Regions from separate parts of the Citrobacter sp. GW821-FHT07H02 genome, predicted to be linked through region 3. Evidence: predicted binding sites of a transcription regulator. Region 3 holds the regulator's gene; each other region holds the start of a gene.
What was found. The regulator sigma-54, encoded in region 3, starts transcription at its own class of promoters, with help from an activator protein. The targets are predictions, from matches to a motif close to GTTGGCACANNTTTCGCTNT.

Region 1 (4,215 bases), on a different contig from region 3:
CAAGCGCAGCACGCTGAAAGCTTGCCGATAATTCCGGGCTGTAATTGAAGCGTGGCTGGGTGACGAACCATCCTTTACGATCCTTACGGAATATTTTGGATTCAGCCTCAAGATTTAACAGCGCCTGACGTAGCGTCATACGCTTAATACCCAGCAGCTCACCTAATTCCCGCTCAGAAGGCAGCTTTCCACCTGACGTGGTGATCCCATCGTTTAACCAACGGTCCAGCTTCTCTTTCGCATTTTCAACGGTCGACTGATTGCTCGTCATTGTTTAACCCATTTGGTTTAAACCAGTAAAAGCATCATACGCTGACGCTAAAAAAGAAAGCAAACAGCGCCGACATGCTTTGAAGATAAATGTGACAAAGCTCTCTTATGGCGAGGGTACGGGGGTTTGGCGGGTGAGGAGAGACGGGAGGGAACAGCGCCGGTGAAGTCGCAGTTCGGCCAAAAAGATCCAAAAAAAACCCCGCCACGAAGGCAGGGTCTTATTGTAGAAAGAAGCGTTAATTACTCTTCTTTCGCGCCGCGCATTGCGCGTTTACGATCGTTTTCAGTCAGGTGACGTTTACGGATACGGATGGAAGTTGGGGTAACTTCTACCAGTTCGTCGTCATCGATGAATTCCAGAGCCTGCTCCAGAGTCATTTTCTGAGCTGGGACCAGCGTGGTTGCTTCGTCAGTACCGGAAGCACGCATGTTGGTCAGTTTCTTACCGGTCAGGCAGTTTACAGTCAGGTCGTTAGAACGACTGTGAATACCGATGATCTGGCCTTCGTAAACTTCTGCACCGTGACCGAGGAACAGCTTACCGCGATCCTGCAGGCTGAACAGTGCGAACGCAACCGCTTTACCCTGACCGTTGGAGATCAGTACGCCGTTCTGACGCTGACCAACATCGCCCGCACGAATATCGTCGTAATGGCTGAAGGTGGAGTACAGCAGACCGGTACCGGAGGTCATGGTCATGAATTCTGAACGGAAGCCGATCAGACCACGGCTTGGGATCACGTAGTCAAGACGTACGCGGCCTTTGCCATCTGGATTCATGTTTTTCAGGTCGCCTTTACGCTCACCCAGAGCCTGCATGACAGAACCCTGATGCTGCTCTTCGACGTCCAGCGTTACGTTTTCGAACGGCTCTTGTTTACGGCCGTCGATTTCGCGGAAGATAACTTTCGGACGGGAAACCGCCATTTCGAAACCTTCACGACGCATGTTTTCGATAAGAACGGACAGGTGCAGCTCACCACGACCAGATACACGGAACGCATCCGCATCCGGCGTTTCTTCAACGCGCAGTGCCACGTTGTGCACCAGCTCTTTGTTCAGGCGGTCAAGGATCTGACGAGAGGTAACGTACTTACCTTCTTTACCACAGAACGGAGAGGTGTTTACGCAGAAGAACATGGATACGGTCGGTTCATCAACGGACAGTGCTGGCAGCGCTTCAACATTCTGTGTATCACAGATGGTATCAGAGATGTTCAGCTCGCCGAGACCGGTGATCGCGATGATATCGCCCGCTTCTGCAACGTCACTCTCGATACGTTCCAGACCCAGGTGGGTCAGAACTTTACCGACTTTACCGTTGCGGGTTTTGCCTGCGCTATCAATGATAGTGATCTGCTGGTTCGGTTTAACTTTACCGCGCTTGATACGACCGATGCCGATAACACCAACGTAGTTGTTGTAGTCCAGCTGAGAGATTTGCATCTGCAGCGGGCCATCAAGGTCTACGTTCGGTGCCGGTACGCGATCAACGATGGTCTGATACAGCGGAGTCATATCTTCAGCCATATCTTCGTGATCCAGACCTGCGATACCGTTCAGCGCAGATGCGTAAACGATAGGGAAGTCCAGCTGTTCGTCGGTTGCATCAAGGTTAACGAACAGGTCGAATACCTGATCAACAACCCAGTCAGGACGCGCACCAGGACGGTCAACTTTGTTGATAACAACAATCGGCTTCAGGCCATGAGCAAAGGCTTTTTTGGTCACGAAGCGCGTCTGCGGCATCGGACCATCCATTGCATCAACGACCAACAGCACGGAATCGACCATGGACATTACACGTTCAACTTCACCACCGAAGTCGGCGTGCCCCGGGGTATCAACGATGTTGATACGGTAGTCATTCCATTTGATAGCGGTGTTTTTCGCGAGGATGGTAATCCCACGCTCTTTCTCCAAATCGTTGGAGTCCATCACACGCTCTTGGGTTTCGGCACGCGCATCAAACGTACCGGATTGCTGCAGCAGCTTGTCGACCAGGGTAGTTTTACCATGGTCAACGTGCGCGATGATGGCGATGTTACGCAAATTTTCGATCACAACTTTGCCTCGGGCATTAGGAATAGCGCGTTATTGTACACGGATTAATCGCACTACAAAACAGGATCACAAACATCCTCCGCAAACAAGTATTGCAGAGTTTCTTTGTGATCGCTTTCACGGAGCGTTAAAAGGGTTACTCATTGCTCATTGCACCAACATGGTGCTTAATGTTCACATTGAAGCACTATATTGGTGCAGCGTGCTCACCATGGTGCAGCCCTTTTGCACGATGGTGCGCATGATAACGCCTTTTAGGGGCAATTTAAAAGTTGGCACAGATTTCGCTTTATATTTTTTACGGCGACACGGCCAATTTTTGCAGAATTGTAGACCTCGTTACCACGACGACAATGACCAATCCGGGAGAGTTAAAGTATGTCCGCTGAACACGTATTGACGATGCTGAACGAGCACGAAGTGAAGTTTGTTGATTTGCGCTTCACCGATACCAAAGGTAAAGAACAGCACGTCACTATTCCTGCTCATCAGGTAAATGCCGAATTCTTCGAAGAAGGCAAAATGTTTGACGGCTCCTCCATCGGCGGCTGGAAAGGCATTAACGAATCTGACATGGTTCTGATGCCAGATGCGTCCACTGCGCTCATCGACCCGTTCTTTGAAGAATCTACTCTGATTATCCGTTGTGATATCCTGGAACCTGGCACGCTGCAGGGCTATGACCGTGACCCGCGCTCCATCGCCAAACGCGCTGAAGAATACCTGCGCGCTACCGGCATCGCAGACACCGTTCTCTTCGGGCCAGAGCCAGAATTCTTCCTGTTTGATGACATTCGTTTCGGCGCATCCATCTCCGGTTCCCACGTCGCTATCGACGATATCGAAGGTGCATGGAACTCCTCCACCAAATACGAAGGTGGTAACAAAGGTCACCGTCCTGGCGTGAAAGGCGGCTACTTCCCGGTTCCTCCGGTAGACTCTTCTCAGGACATTCGTTCCACCATGTGTCTGATCATGGAAGAGATGGGTCTGGTTGTCGAAGCACATCACCACGAAGTAGCGACCGCAGGCCAGAACGAAATCGCAACCCGCTTTAACACCATGACCAAAAAAGCGGACGAAATTCAGATCTACAAATATGTGGTTCACAACGTTGCGCACCGTTTCGGTAAAACCGCAACCTTTATGCCAAAACCGATGTTTGGCGATAACGGTTCCGGTATGCACTGCCACATGTCTCTGTCCAAGAACGGCGTAAACCTGTTCTCTGGCGACAAATATGCCGGTCTGTCTGAGCAGGCGCTGTTCTACATCGGCGGCGTAATCAAACACGCTAAAGCGATCAATGCCCTGGCAAACCCGACCACCAACTCCTACAAGCGTCTGGTCCCGGGTTATGAAGCACCGGTCATGCTGGCTTACTCTGCCCGTAACCGTTCTGCCTCTATCCGTATTCCGGTGGTTGCTTCTCCGAAAGCGCGTCGTATCGAAGTGCGCTTCCCGGATCCGGCAGCTAACCCGTACCTGTGCTTTGCTGCCCTGCTGATGGCGGGTCTTGACGGTATTAAGAACAAGATCCACCCGGGCGAAGCGATGGACAAAAACCTGTATGACCTGCCGCCGGAAGAAGCGAAAGAGATCCCACAGGTTGCTGGCTCTCTGGAAGAAGCACTGAAAGAACTGGATCTGGACCGCGAGTTCCTGACCGCAGGCGGCGTGTTCACCGACGAAGCGATCGATGCGTACATTACGCTGCGTCGTGAAGAAGATGACCGCGTGCGCATGACGCCACACCCGGTAGAGTTTGAACTGTACTACAGCGTTTAACCGTATCTTAAAAATCCGACGAATTTCGCGTTGCGGCAAGGCGGCAACTGAGCAAATCCCCAGGAGCATAGATAGCTATGTGACTGGGGT
Region 2 (4,215 bases), on a different contig from region 3:
ATACATCCTCCTCAATAAAGCGCCTAGCCTAAGATGAAGCCGCATTATCTGCTTTGCGCTAACGCAGGTTTACATCCTTCGGCCACCGGCATGATGCGGGGCCAACCACACTTATAAAAACCGTAAACAAAACTTAACACTCATTGTAACGACGATTTGACGAAAATCGCGTAATGCCTTACCCTGCGCCGCAGATACCACTATTGATTATCTCTGGGACAGAGGAAAGCGTGAAGAATAGAACTCTGGGAAGTGTTTTTATCGTGGCGGGAACCACAATCGGTGCAGGTATGCTGGCCATGCCGCTGGCGGCAGCGGGTGTGGGTTTCAGCGTCACGCTGGCGTTATTGATTGGGCTGTGGGCGCTGATGTGTTACACCGCGCTGTTACTTCTCGAAGTGTATCAACATGTTCCGGCAGATACGGGGCTGGGTACACTGGCAAAACGGTATCTGGGACGCTACGGTCAGTGGGTGACCGGGTTTAGCATGATGTTTTTAATGTATGCCCTGACCGCAGCCTACATTAGCGGTGCCGGTGAGTTGCTCGCCTCCAGTATCAACGACTGGACTGGCAGCGAAATGTCGCCCGCCGCTGGCGTACTGCTGTTCACCTTTGTTGCCGGTGGCGTGGTTTGCGTTGGAACGTCGCTTGTCGATCTGTTCAACCGTTTTCTGTTCAGCGCCAAAATTATCTTCCTGGTGGTGATGCTGGCGTTGCTGATGCCGCACATCCACAAAATCAATCTTCTTACCCTGCCGTTGCAGCAAGGGCTGGCGTGGTCCGCCATTCCGGTGATTTTCACCTCGTTTGGTTTTCACGGTAGCGTGCCCAGCATTGTCAGCTATATGGACGGCAATATTCGTAAATTACGCTGGGTGTTTATCACCGGCAGCGCAATCCCGCTGATCGCCTATATTTTCTGGCAGCTTGCGACCCTCGGCAGCATCGACTCCTCAACGTTTATGGGGCTGCTGGCCGATCACGCCGGATTAAACGGTCTGCTTCAGGCGTTACGGGAAGTGGTCGCCTCACCTCACGTTGAGCTGGCGGTGCACCTGTTCGCCGATCTGGCGCTGGCGACCTCGTTCCTCGGCGTGGCGCTGGGATTATTTGATTACCTGGCGGATCTGTTCCAGCGTCGCAATACCGCTGCCGGACGCCTGCAAACTGGCGCAATTACCTTTTTGCCGCCGCTGGCGTTTGCCCTCTTCTATCCGCGCGGATTTGTTATGGCTCTGGGGTATGCCGGTGTAGCGCTGGCGGTACTGGCGTTGCTGATCCCTTCGTTGCTGACATGGCAAAGCCGAAAGCATAATCCTCAGGCGGGATATCGCGTTAAAGGCGGTTCACTGGCGTTAGGTCTGGTGTTTCTTTGCGGGATTGTGGTGATCGGAGTTCAGTTCTCTATCGCAGCGGGACTGCTGCCCGAACCAGGTTGAATGCAGAAGATGGCGCTTAAACTGCGGTTTAAGCGCCATCCGAGCTTAACGTACTATTAATGCAGACAGCACTGCTTATACTTTTTGCCGCTGCCGCAAGGACAGGGATCGTTACGGCCGGGTTTGGCGTCCACTTTTACTGGTACCTGCAACGGAGTTTCTTGCGGATGCGCCATCCACCAGGCGTGAAGATCCAGCGCCGCCATCCGGATAGCCTCTACGCTTTCTTCAAATGCCTCTGGCGTCATCTTCTCTACCACGGCAAAGTTCTCTTCCGTACCGTGCAACGCAATTGCCTCCAGCGCTGGTTTCAGCGAGTCTGGCAACGCTGACCAGTCAGAAAGCGCCACACCGCGCATATAGCCAAAGCACCACTCTTCGACAATCGTCAGCTCATGGCCTTCAATTTCGCGCAGGCCAAATAAAGGTTCAAACTGCTCCGGAAACTCGTTCAGCCTGTCGGCGGTATCAGCCATATGCTGGAACGCAAGATTCATAAAGCGCGTCATCTCTTTTTCCGATGACCAGCGCGGCACATATTGCGGCCCGCCCCATACTGCCACCAGCCACTGCTCCGGCTCAATCTCACGTGGAGAACTGAGTACCGCCGTCAGCAGACCATCCAGCTCTGACACATCCAGAATCGCGTGTTCGGTGTTGTACTTTGTCAGTACATCATCCAGCCACTCCAGTTCGCTTTCGTTCAATGGTCCCGTGTTCATAACGCTCATCCTCAGTGAAATACGCTTGCCAGGGCTCATCTTACAGGGTGGACGGGGATTTTTCTAAACAAAACGGGGAGATCAGAAGCCCTGCCTTCCTGAGCCTTGCGCATCGTTCAAGTGATCCTCTCCGCATTTTTGCACCGACAAGGTGCGCAGCCTGACTTTTCTGCAGCTATGTTTAAGATTCTGGACGGTTTGGATACCACGCATCCCAGTCTGCCACGTGAAGGCAACCACCTCCTTAGATAACGATTGACACTGACCTGATGAAATTGCGACGCCGTATTTCACATCGCATTGCTACGTCTGTCAGAAAACAATGTCGATATTTATCAACCTGGCGGAGTTTTTGCTTAAAAAAAGACAGCCGTACGCGGCCCGCTTGATAACGCAATAAATGACGAAGTTTATGATTTTCCCCGCGCCTCCCGGCGCCTGGTATTGAACAGTACTGAGGAATATCCAAATGTCTATTAAAATGATTAAGTTACCTCTGCAGATTGCCGTTATGGGTTGTTTAAGTACCGCATTTTATGCACAGGCAGATATCGCGATTGGCGTGGCCGGGCCATTTACCGGTCCCAATGCCACGTATGGGGCGCAATACTGGAAAGGGGCATCGCAGGCGGCGGCGGATATCAATGCGGCAGGCGGTATTAAAGGTGAGAAAATCGTGCTGGTGCAGGGCGACGATGCCTGTGAACCAAAGCAGGCTGTCGCGGTGGCAAACCGGCTGGTCGATGAATCCAAAGTCTCTGCCGTGGTCGGTCATTTCTGTTCGTCTTCCACTATGCCATCTTCCGAAGTTTATGATGAAGCGGGAGTATTGACGATAACCCCGGGGTCAACTAACCCACTGATTACCGAACGCGGAATGAAAGGCATGCTCCGCATGTGTGGTCGTGACGATCAGCAAGGCGTCACGGCGGCAAACTACATGCTGGACGTGCTGAAAGCGAAAAAGATCGCCATCATTCACGACAAAGATACCTACGGTCAGGGCTTAGCCGACGCGACGAAAGCCGCGCTGCAAAAACGGGGCACCAAAGAAGTTCTGTATGAGGGACTGTCGCGCGGTGAAAAAGATTTCAATGCCCTGGTGACCAAAATCGGCGCGCTGAAGCCAGACGTTGTCTACTTTGGCGGTTGCCATCCGGAAGCGGGTCCGTTGGTGCGTCAAATGCGGGAGCAAGGTGTACAGGCGAAATTCTTCTCCGGCGACTGTGTGGTGACGGAGGAGATGGTGACGGCTGCCGGTGGCGCGCAGTATACCAATGGCGTGTTGATGACCTTTGGTAAAGACCCTCGCACCATTGCGGAAGGCAAAGCGGTCATTGAGAAATTCCGCGCCAGCGGTTTTGAACCTGAAGGCTACACCCTGTACGCCTATGCCTCAATTCAGGCCCTTGCTGCTGCCTACGGCGCCGCAGGAAAAGACAACGCCAAAGCGGGCGAATGGCTGAAATCACACTCCGTTGACACGGTGATGGGCCCCAAATCCTGGGATGAGAAAGGCGATCTAAAAGTGTCTGATTACGTGGTTTACCAGTGGGATGACAAAGGTAAGTACCACCAACTCTAATACCGTCAGGTCGGTTCTGACTTCTCGCTCCCCTCTCGGGTGAGGCATTGCAACCCTGAAGGCAACCGGATTGTGCTAGCCGGTTGCCTTACCACTGGCGGGAATTTCAAATGGATGCTTTCTTCTTACAACAGATGATCAACGGTCTGACGTTGGGAGCGGTGTATGGCCTGATTGCCATCGGTTACACCATGGTCTACGGCATCATCGGCATGATCAATTTCGCGCATGGCGAAGTTTACATGATCTCCGCGTACCTCTGTGCCATTGGCCTGGGACTGCTCTCCTACTTTGGCATTCACTCTTTCCCCCTGCTGATTTTTGGCACCCTGATCTTCACCATCGTGATAACGGGGGTCTACGGCTGGGTCATCGAACGTATTGCCTATCGACCCCTGCGAAATTCAACCCGTCTGGCGCCACTCATCTCTGCCATCGGTATGTCACTCATTCTGCAAAACTATGT
Region 3 (4,215 bases):
CACGCAGGGCGACAGACTTACCTGACCCTGAACGACCGCTGACGATCATCAGTACCATGTACCGTTTCTCCTCACAACGACATAAAGAGATGCCATTGGGTTGTTATGCTTCATCCTGTTCACCTTCGGTGTCAGTGATGATTTTATAGAGTTCTTCGTCACTTTGGGCTGAACGCAGGCGGCGGCAGATGGTTTTATCCGCCAGACGTTTCGCCACCAAAGACAGCGTATGCAAATGCGTTTTGGTTTGGTCGGCGGGAACAAGCAGGGCGAAAAGCAGATCGACAGGCTGATTATCTATGGCGTCGAAAGCAATAGGCGTTTCGAGTTGTACGAACACGCCGACAGCGCGTAACGTATCTTCTTCCAGCTTCCCGTGTGGGATTGCAATGCCATTACCAATCCCTGTACTGCCCATTTTTTCACGCGTCAGAATGGCTTCAAAAACCACCTGAGAGGGTAGGCTTAGCTGTTTTGCCGCCAGTTCGCTGATGATTTCCAGCGCGCGTTTTTTACTTTGGCAGTGGACACCACTGCGCGTACATTCCTGGTTAAGTACACTGCTCAGTTGTAGAGTCGAATCGTTATTTATCATAATTTCACCTAAGAACCTGCCCCATCCAACTAACGGGTCAGATTCGGAGCGCTAACTGTACAAATGGCCTGTTGTGCTTCACAACAGGCCGTCCTGCACCCGTTAACTGCCCGGACAATTAGTGTTGTTTCAGTTTGTCTTTATGTTTCGTTAATTGCCGGGCCAGTTTATCAATCAATCCGTCAATAGCGGCATACATATCCTGACCTTCGGCACTGGCATGAATCTCGCCGCCGTTCACATGTAGTGTCGCATCCGAGGTGTGGGTCACTTTCTCCACTTTCAACACAATGTAGACCTGATTTATCCGGTCAAAATACTGTTCAAGCTTAGCGAACTTGCCTGAAATAAACTCGCGCAAAGCTTCAGTAATTTCGACGTTATTTCCAGTGATGTTGAGCTGCATAGTGTCTTCCTTATCGGTTGGGTCAAACCAGTTGTTTGCGCTGGTTAGACGGCGGAATGGATAAAGACTCTCGGTACTTCGCAACGGTACGGCGCGCCACCATGATACCTTGTTCTGACAGCATAGAGGTTAACTTGCTGTCGCTCAGTGGTTTCGCGGGGTTTTCCGCAGCAATTAACTTCTTCACCAGCGCCCGTATTGCCGTGGACGAGGCTTCGCCGCCGCCTTCGGTATTGACGTGGCTGGAAAAGAAATATTTCAGTTCAAAAATTCCACGCGGGCTGTGCAGATACTTCTGCGTGGTCACACGGGAAATTGTCGACTCATGCATTTCGACGGCCTGGGCGATATCCGCCAGCACCATCGGTTTCATAAACTCTTCGCCCTGCTCAAAAAAGGCTTGTTGCTGCTCAACGATACAGCGGCTGACGCGCAGCAATGTATCGTTACGGCTTTCCAGACTTTTGATCAACCACTTCGCATCCTGAAGATTGCTACGGATAAACTGGCTGTCAGCATCGTTACGCGCGCCATTGCACATGGCGGCATAGTGCTGATTGATCTGCAAACGAGGGATGCTGTCGCTGTTCAGTTCCACCGTCCAGTGATCGTTATGTTTACGGACCAGCACATCAGGGATCACGTATTCAGGCTCGCCTGTCTGGATCGACTGTCCGGGTCTGGGATCGAGCGACTGAATAAGATTGACCGCTTCTTTGAGCACCTCTTCCTTCAGGCGAGTGACGCGCATCAATGAACGAAAATCGTGATTGGCCAGCAGATCAAGGTGATCGCTGATGATCAGGCGAGCCTCTTGCAGCCAGGGCGTCGCGGTGTCGAATTGCGAGAGTTGGATCAGCAAACAGTCGCGAAGATCTTTTGCTGCCACTCCGACAGGATCAAAACGCTGAATGCGTTTAAGCACGGCTTCAACTTCATCAAGGTCGATCTCTTCGTCACCCATGCTCTCGAGGATGTCATCCAGCGAGACGGTGAGATAGCCGGTTTCGTCTACCGCATCGACGATCGACGTAGCGATCGCCCGGTCAGTGTCCGAGAACGGCGTAAGTTCCACCTGCCACATCAGGTAATCCTGTAGCGACTGCGTGGTTTCACCCTGATAGACCGGCAGCTCATCGTCGATATAGTCGCCGCTGGTGCCGGACGGCGTTCCTGCGGTGTAGATTTCATCCCAACTGGCATCAAGCGGCAGCTCTTCCGGCATCTCTTTTTGTTCGAGTGCGTCTGCGGTGTCCAGGGTTTCGCTGTCCTGAGTTTCCTGGGTGTCGATTTCTTCGTGAAGATCGGTTTGCTCGAGCAGTGGATTACTTTCCAGCGCTTGCTGAAGTTCTTGCTGAAGTTCCAGCGTGGACAACTGCAACAGACGGATAGCCTGTTGTAGTTGAGGCGTCATGGCCAGTTGTTGGCTGAGCCTGAGTTGCAAACCTTGCTTCATGTTCAGAGTGATTTTCTCCCGCTATGACGTCGCAATCTTCTACCCTATCAGAGTCTGAAGTCTTCCCCAAGGTATACACGTTTAACGTGATCGTCTTGCAGGATTTCAGTCGGTGTACCGTGCGCGATGAGGTGTCCCTGACTCACGATATACGCGCGTTCACAGACCGCCAGCGTTTCACGGACGTTATGGTCGGTGATCAATACGCCGAGTCCGCTGTCGCGCAGATGCTCAATGATGCGTTTAATATCGATAACGGAAATGGGGTCAACACCCGCAAAAGGTTCATCCAGCAGGATAAATTTAGGGTTTGCCGCCAGCGCACGGGCGATTTCCACACGACGGCGTTCACCACCGGAGAGCGACTGCCCCAGGTTGTCACGCAGGTGCTCGATGTGAAATTCTTCCATCAGCTCATTGGCTCTGTCTTCGCGCTGTTCGTTCGACAGATCGTCACGGATTTGCAACACCGCCATCAGGTTATCAAATACGCTCAGGCGACGGAAAATGGAGGCTTCCTGCGGCAGATAGCCAATGCCGCGGCGCGCACGCGCATGCAGCGGCAGCAGGCTGATATCTTCGTCATCAATAATGATGTTGCCTGCATCGCGCGACACGATGCCCACAACCATATAAAAGGTCGTGGTTTTACCCGCGCCGTTCGGGCCGAGAAGACCCACGATCTCCCCGGAGTTGACGGTAAGACTGACATCTTCCACCACCCGGCGGCCCTTATAGGCCTTTGCAAGATTCTTTGCAGTTAATGTTGCCATAACGAATTAGTTACCCTTCTTCTGTGCCGGGGCCTGGCCTTTGTTTTTGTCTTGCAGTTGCGACGGAACCAGAACCGTGGTCACACGTTTGCCTTTTTCACTAAAGGCCTGCATTTTTTGCTCTTTCACCAGATAGGTGATTTTGTCGCCGGTAATGTTGCTGTCGAGCTGTTCCAGGTAGGCGTTTCCGGTGAGGATGACGAAATCTTTTGCCAGCTCATAATGCATTTTCGAGGCGCGGCCTTTTACCGGCTTACCGTTGTCCTGCATCTGATAGAAGGTGGCAGGGTTGCCGAAGCCATCAATCACCTCTTTGCCATCTTCACCGCCCGGACGGGTAACGACCACTTTATCAGCATTAATTTTGATGGTGCCCTGGGTGACAATGACGTTACCGGTGAAGGTGACGACATTGCCCTGCATGTCCAGGGACTGCTGGTCCGATTCAATATGAATCGGCTGCTCGGTATCGCCCGTGACGGCGAACGCAGGAATGCTGGCGGCCAGAAGTGAGCTGGCAAGCACAAGATTAAGGCTGAGTTTGTTTTTTTGGAATTTCATAGGAGGTTCTAACCTTTTCAATCAGCTCGGCGTTCTTGCTGCGTAAGTTGCCGCGCATTTTCAGTCCGCTGGAGTTAAATGTTGTTCCGTATAACGTCACGAGATCGTCAGAGGTAACATCCTGCGTTACCAGATTGATCTTCGCGTTATCGGTCGTAATTCTGCGTAGTTGAGAGTCAGGCACCAACGCGTTGACTTCAACGTGGCCGTAGAGATACAGCATCCGGTCATCGGTCAATTTGGCTTTGTCGGCCTTAATCGACCAGGTCGGGACTTTATCCTTATCAAAGGTAGTTAACACCGGGCGGGTAAACCACGAAACCGCCTGATCTGAATAGTATTCAACATGTTGAGCAATGAGGCGATAGTTCAGCGCCCCCTCAGGACTGTATACGACGCTATCCGTATGCTCACTTTTATAAGT

Region 1: the regulator sigma-54 is predicted to act here: its motif matches at 2,609-2,628, upstream of glnA (glutamate--ammonia ligase).
Region 2: the regulator sigma-54 is predicted to act here: its motif matches at 2,504-2,523, upstream of AC07NP_RS16740 (branched-chain amino acid ABC transporter substrate-binding protein).

The regions. Positions count from the first base shown of each region.
Region 1 is NZ_JBWKPZ010000012.1:109,764-113,978, forward strand. It holds gene AC07NP_RS13700 (GntR family transcriptional regulator) at 1-271, opposite strand, end outside; gene typA (ribosome-dependent GTPase TypA) at 514-2,337, opposite strand; gene glnA (glutamate--ammonia ligase) at 2,716-4,125, shown strand.
Region 2 is NZ_JBWKPZ010000018.1:17,667-21,881, forward strand. It holds gene AC07NP_RS16725 (YecH family metal-binding protein) at 1-2, opposite strand, end outside; gene tyrP (tyrosine transporter TyrP) at 231-1,442, shown strand; gene AC07NP_RS16735 (YecA/YgfB family protein) at 1,499-2,164, opposite strand; gene AC07NP_RS16740 (branched-chain amino acid ABC transporter substrate-binding protein) at 2,676-3,749, shown strand; gene AC07NP_RS16745 (ABC transporter permease subunit) at 3,860-4,215, shown strand, end outside.
Region 3 is NZ_JBWKPZ010000014.1:5,171-9,385, forward strand. It holds gene rapZ (RNase adapter RapZ) at 1-58, opposite strand, end outside; gene ptsN (PTS IIA-like nitrogen regulatory protein PtsN) at 104-595, opposite strand; gene hpf (ribosome hibernation promoting factor) at 714-1,001, opposite strand; gene rpoN (RNA polymerase factor sigma-54) at 1,024-2,457, opposite strand; gene lptB (LPS export ABC transporter ATP-binding protein) at 2,505-3,230, opposite strand; gene lptA (lipopolysaccharide ABC transporter substrate-binding protein LptA) at 3,237-3,791, opposite strand; gene lptC (LPS export ABC transporter periplasmic protein LptC) at 3,760-4,215, opposite strand, start outside.